Regions from separate parts of the Mesorhizobium sp. B2-8-9 genome, predicted to be linked through region 1. Evidence: predicted binding sites of a transcription regulator. Region 1 holds the regulator's gene; the other holds the start of a gene.
What was found. Region 1 encodes LexA, which represses DNA repair genes until DNA is damaged. Its sites were predicted from a motif close to TGTTCNNNNTGTGTTCNG; they were not measured.
Positions count from the first base shown of each region.

Region 2: FJ423_RS22655 (YifB family Mg chelatase-like AAA ATPase) is a predicted target of LexA. The motif match lies at 1,183-1,200, and genes of this name have one in related genera.

Region 1 covers NZ_VFTQ01000006.1:155,328-158,537, reverse strand. Annotated here, with positions in the region: gene kynU (kynureninase) at 1-1,239, opposite strand, end outside; gene lexA (transcriptional repressor LexA) at 1,672-2,406, shown strand; gene FJ423_RS10120 (ComEC/Rec2 family competence protein) at 2,444-3,210, opposite strand, start outside.
Region 2 covers NZ_VFTQ01000021.1:23,809-27,018, forward strand. Annotated here, with positions in the region: gene FJ423_RS22655 (YifB family Mg chelatase-like AAA ATPase) at 1-1,091, opposite strand, end outside; gene FJ423_RS22660 (glycosyltransferase) at 1,343-2,410, opposite strand; gene gshB (glutathione synthase) at 2,475-3,210, opposite strand, start outside.

The DNA of each region.
Region 1 (3,210 bases):
GGTTGTTTTGATGGCAAAGCGCGCGTCTTGCCAGATGCCAGTGCGCAGGATTTCCTGCAGCACCTCGACCGCATTCCAGACATCGCGGTAGCCGACATAGAGCGGCGTGAAGCCGAAACGAATGGTGGATGGCGCGCGGAAATCGCCGATCACGCCGCGCTCGATCAACGCACGCATCACCTGGTAGCCATGCGGATGGGCGAACGACACCTGGCTGCCGCGCTCGGCGCCGTTGCGTGGACTCTCCAGCTCAAGACCGAAGCCGCCGCATTTGGCTTCGACAAGCCGGATGAACAGGTCCGTCAGCGCGACGCTTTTTCTCCGCACGGCCCTGATGTCGACATCGTTCCACATATCCAGCGCCCCTTTCAGCGCGCGCATCGACAGCACCGGTTGCGTTCCGCACAGGAACCGCCGGATGCCCGTGCCCGCGGCGTAGCCCTGCTCGAACGCGAAAGGCCGGGCATGGCCCCACCAGCCGCTGAGCGGCTGGCGAATGTCGCGGTGATGGCGGCTCGCGGCGTAGATGAAGGCTGGCGAGCCCGGCCCGCCATTGAGATACTTGTAGGTGCAGCCAATGGCGAAATCGGCATTAGAGCCGTCGAGATCCACCGGCAGCGCACCCGCCGTGTGGCAGAGGTCCCACGCGATCAGCGCGCCGGCTTCATGAGCCTTACGGGTGAGCGCCGCCATGTCGCGCAGCCGGCCGGATTTGTAGTTGACGTGGTTGACCAAGATGACCGCGACGCGATCGTCAACCAGTTCCTCAATCGTCGGGGCATCGGTGCCTTCGAGCCGCAGCACCGTGCCGAGCCGCGTCGATGCGACGCTTTCCGCCATGTAGAGGTCGGTCGGAAAGCTGTCGCCCTCGGCAACGATCACCGAACGCTCGGGCCGCATTGCAAGTGCCGCATGCAGGACCTTGTAGATGTTGATCGAAGTCGTGTCGCAAACGACCGTCTGGCCGGGTTTCGCGCCGATCAGCCGTCCTAGCTGGTCACCCAGCTCGATGGGCATATCGAACCAGCCGGCGGTGTTCCAGGCGCGGATGAGATCCCGCGCCCATTCCTGCCTCGCGGCAGTCTCGATCTCGCTGAAGGCGTCTACCGAAGCAGCGCCCAGCGAATTGCCGTCGAGGTATATGACGTCTTCCGGCAAGACGAAGCGATCGCGCATGGCGCGCAGCGGATCCGCGGCATCCATCGCCTCGACTTCGGCGAGATCAGGAATTCCCCTCATTGTGCTGCCGCCTCCATTTCGATCTGGCCAAGGGGGTTGTCTCACCACCGTCGGCGACAGGGCAAGAACCTTTGGTCCTACGTTAGCTGGTCCATAGACGGCGAAGACTGCGGATCGGAACTTCGCCAAGGTTGGCATTTTGGGTTCGTTTCGTTCACGGTGCCACGCGCTTACGGTAGAGCCGACGTGATCCCAACCACGGCTTCGTGATCGTGGCGGGTTGTATTTCAGCGTAAGGGGAACTCCAAAATCGAGCGAAATCAATGCCGCTGCCCCAGGAGGGGCAGCCGGCCGTCACCGGATGCGACATTGTTTCGGCAGCCTTAACAAATTCACTAAACTTTAAACGGTTGCGGAACACAACTGGAACAGATAGTGTTTGTTCTGGGTTTGTTTTTCTGATTCTGGTTTCAGAACCCGTGGGGGCCGCCGATGCTGACGCGCAAACAACATGAACTCCTGATGTTCATCCATGAACGCCTGAAGGAGAGCGGGATTCCTCCATCATTCGATGAGATGAAGGAGGCGCTCGACCTTGCCTCCAAGTCCGGCATCCACCGGCTGATCACTGCGCTGGAGGAACGTGGCTTCATTCGCCGGCTGCCGAACCGGGCGCGCGCGCTGGAAGTGCTGCGCCTACCCGACTCGATCGCGCCTGGCCTGAATGCCGCGAAGAAGTTTTCGCCGAGCATCATCCAGGGCGGCCAAGGCAATCTCAGTCGCCAGGTCAAGCCGACGACGCCATCGCGCACCCCGACGCCAAGCAATGACGACGAGGCCGCGGCGGCCGTATCCATTCCGGTGATGGGCCGCATCGCCGCCGGCGTGCCGATTGACGCCATCCAGCACCAGACGCATTCGATCTCGGTGCCGCCGGACATGATCATGGGCGGCGAGCATTACGCGTTGGAGGTCAAGGGCGACTCGATGATCGAGGCCGGCATCTTCGACGGCGACACCGTCATCATCCGCAATGCCAACACCGCAAGCCCGGGCGAGATCGTGGTGGCGCTGGTCGACGATGAGGAGGCGACGCTTAAGCGTTTCCGCCGCAAGGGTGCCTCGATCGCGCTCGAGGCCGCCAACCCGGCCTATGAGACCCGGATCTTTGGACCGGACCGGGTCAAGGTTCAGGGCAAGCTCGTGGGACTTATCCGCCGCTACTGAGCAGAACTGCCCCGGCCTTCTTCGCCCGAACGACAATCTATTGGCCCGGTGCGGCGGCTGGTTTCTCCGGCTGCTTATAGGGCGCCAGTCCCCTCGCCTCGCGCGTGTATTTCCGCTGCTCGTGCCAGGGTCGGTATGGTTCTACGACCGCGTAGCGGACGGTTGGCCGCGCGGTTGCCGATTGCGGATCGAAGAAAACGGCGGCGCTGCCGTCGCGCGCCAGCTGCCGCTTGGTGACGACGAGCACACGCGGATCGCGGCACGGGTTATAGGCCGTGGCGTCGTTGATGACGATGAGGTCGGCGAAGCCGCAGGCCGGCCGGGCGGTGTCGCGGGTCTCGGCGAGCGCGACGATCGCGCCGGAAGGATGCCGACCGATGCAGAGATCGCCGCTGCAATAGAAGGGCGAGCCGGGCGGCAGCTCGACGGGATCGGCAATGTCCAGCGTATCTTTGGCGAACCTTTCTGGCGGCACGATCTCCTCGGCTTTCAGCGCCCGTTTCCAGTTGTCGGTGGTGAACTCGTTGGAGCGTTCGCGGTTGACGGCAAGCTCGCCGCCGCCGATCGGCATCGCCACCAGATGCGCATCCTCCGAGATAAGTACGTCCGGTGTGCGGACGTGCGGAATGGCCAGCAGCGCAGCGAGCGCGAAAGGTACGGCGGCAAGCCTCAGCCAAGTGGTAGCCATGGTCGCGATGACCAGCGCGACCGTCGCCAGCAGCACCGACTGGATCGAGATCAGCCCCACGGCGTCGACCGGTGAGCGCTCGGAAATCCATGCCGAAATGGCGATCATCGCCGTCA
Region 2 (3,210 bases), on a different contig from region 1:
CGGTCGCCGCGCAGGCAGCGATAGCCGGGCTCGCCCGACATGCCGCAGCGGCACGGATTCATCGCCGCCACCAGCTGGATGCGCGCCGGATAGGTGACGCGGTGGTTGGCGCGTGCGATCATGCAGTCGCCGGTTTCCAGCGGCTGGCGCAGCGCATCCAAGGTCTGCGGCGTGAATTCCGGCAACTCGTCGAGGAACAGCACGCCGTGATGGGCGAGCGAGACCTCGCCCGGACGTGCGCGCAGCCCGCCGCCCACCATCGCCGCCATCGAGGCCGAATGATGCGGGGCGCGGAACGGCCGCCGGTCGGTCAGCTTGCCTTCGCCGAGCTCGCCGGCGACGGAAGCGATCATCGACACTTCGAGCAGCTCCTTCGGCGCCAGCGGCGGCAGGATCGAGGGCAGGCGCTGCGCCAGCATCGACTTGCCCGAGCCGGGCGGCCCGACCATGAGAAGGTTGTGGCCGCCGGCGGCAGCCACTTCGACCGCCCGCTTGGCGCTCTCCTGGCCCTTGATGTCGGCGAGATCCGGCAGGTCGCGCGCGGCAAGCTGGATGCCGGCCTCGGGCCGCGACAGCACCTGCGTGCCGCGAAAATGGTTGGCGACGGCAATCAGGCTGCGCGGTGCAAGGATGTCGAAATCCTTGCCTGCCCAGGCCGCCTCCGGGCCGCAGGCGAAGGGACAGATCAAGCCCTTGCTTTCGGCATTGGCGCCGATCGCCGCCGGCAGTGCGCCGGCCACGCCAGCGATGGTGCCGTCGAGCGACAATTCGCCAAGCACCACATAGCCGGCCAGCATATCGCCCGGAATGGCGCCAAGCGCCGCCATCAGGCCGAGCGCGATCGGCAGGTCGTAATGGCTGCCTTCCTTGGGAAGATCGGCCGGCGCGAGGTTCACCGTCACCTTCTTCGACGGCATCGACAGGCCCGAGGCATGCAGCGCCGCCTGCACGCGCTCGCGGCTTTCGGCCACCGCCTTGTCCGGCAGGCCGACGATCTGCATGCCGACCTTACCCGGCCCGACCATCACCTGGACATCGACCGGCAAAGCTTCGATGCCCTGGAAAGCCACCGTGCGAACCCGCGCCACCATTTATCCAAAACCCCCGGCCTCAACGCGCCCGCATCCACCATCGGGCCGCGAGCGCGTACAGTCCAGACAACCATAGATTTTCGAAACACGCAAGAACATTACAGGAACATCTATCCGCGAAGATGATGGATTTCGGCCAAAGCTCCTTCTGGACTAAAAGGCCGAGGCGCGCCCGAGCAGCCGCTATCGCCGCGTGCTCTCGACCTGTTGAACAAGGCGAGCAGTCCCTCCGGCAATCGGGCTGTTGCCGTCTAGGCGGTGATGAAGGCATCGACCGTGCCTGAAAGCGATCGATCGATTGCGATGTGGGGTGGAAGCCACTCCATGACAGGATATCGGAAAGGCCAAGGCATGGCGAGCCGGCGCAAAGAGCCGCTTTCCAGAAAAATCTCATTTACAAGGTCTATGAACCGCCGGCGGTCTCGCTCAACTCGTTTCAAAGTTTGCGAACGAATATAAGCCCGGGGGATTCGTCGCTCCTTCAGCGCTAAGACAGCCTCCGCGATGGATCGAGGGTCGGGTGGAACTGTAAGCGAATATTCGTCATCGAGATAAAGGTCTCGACCACCATGGCTCGGGGTCGTGACAACAGGTAGCCCCGCGAGAAGATACTCTGTGCTGGCGAACATTGGTCCCTCTATTGCAGAGAGACAAATTCCCACGGCTGCACGATTTAGATGCATGTTCACATGAGCCGGCGCCAATCGAACAGGTTTGCCGGTGCTGTCAAACTCATTGATAAACACGTGACCCGGCGCGAGCTCCCTGTGCCGATTTACCCGCGCCCTTTCCGACTCCGTCGTGGATGACCCCACTGAATCACGATAAAAGACAAATGCACAACGCTCGATACCAAGGGACAAGTCGTGGCGTTTCCACGAAGCCAGTTGCGCATTGTATATTGCATCAAATTCTACAGGGATGTCCTCGAGGGGCCTGAATATGTATTCGGAGGTTGTTGAAGTCTTGTTATGCAGGACGGCGGCCTCACCGGACTGATTCAAGAGATCAGCCTCGGCTTGTGTGTTGGATAGGAAGATTAGCGAGTGACGGGGGTTCCCAAGTCTATGCAGAACGGCATAGGTCCGGATCATTTTGACGCTGGAATTGTTTTCGATGGACCAGGTTGGCGAGATGAGAAACCAGGCACGGTGACTGCGTGGAAGGAGAGGCATGTGACTTGCCAATCCAAGGGGCGTACCGGACATTCCCGAATAGGATATGAACGGATCGTCCGACAGCAAACTTGCCTGAAGAGCAGGTTGCGACTTCGCGGAAGAGTACCACTCTTTCCGGAGATAGCGGCGATGACGCAACATTGCTCCGACAATCTCGGATACGGTAGGAGGCCGATATCCGTGCTGCAGAGTCAACATGCGGCAATTACGCGGCCGACTTCAGCCGCTTCCCTTCCACGCAGTCCCAAAACAAGCTCGCGATATCCGCGCCGCCAAAGCGCTGCACTTCGCGCACGCCGGTCGGCGAGGTCACGTTTATCTCGGTCATGTAGTCGCCTATCACGTCGATGCCGACCAGGATGAAGCCGCGTTCCCTGAGCGCCGGTCCGATGCGGGCGCAGATCTCGCGCTCGCGCTCGGTCAGCTCGGTCTTCTCGGCGCGGCCGCCGACATGCATGTTGGAGCGGGAATCGTGCTCGGCCGGCACGCGGTTGATGGCGCCGACAGGCTCGCCGTCGATCAGGATGATGCGCTTGTCGCCCTTGCGCACGTCCTTGAGATAACGCTGCACGATATAGGGCTCGCGGAACAGTTGGCCGAACATTTCGAGCAGCGAGGCGAGATTGCGGTCGGCCTCGTGCAGATGAAAGATGCCGGCGCCGCCATTGCCGTAGAGCGGCTTGACGATGATGTCGCCGAACTCCTTGCGGAAGGCCGCCACTTCCTGGGGATCCTTGGTGATCAGCGTTTCCGGCATCAGGTCCGGGAATTCGGTGACGAAGATCTTCTCCGGGCTGTTGCGCACCCAGGCTGGGTCGTTGACCACCAGCGTCTTCGGATGGATGCGCTCCAATATGTGCGTGGTGGTGATGTAGTTCATGTCGAAGGGCGGGTCTTGCCTGAGCAGCACGACGTCCATCTCGGAGAGGTCGGTGCGCACC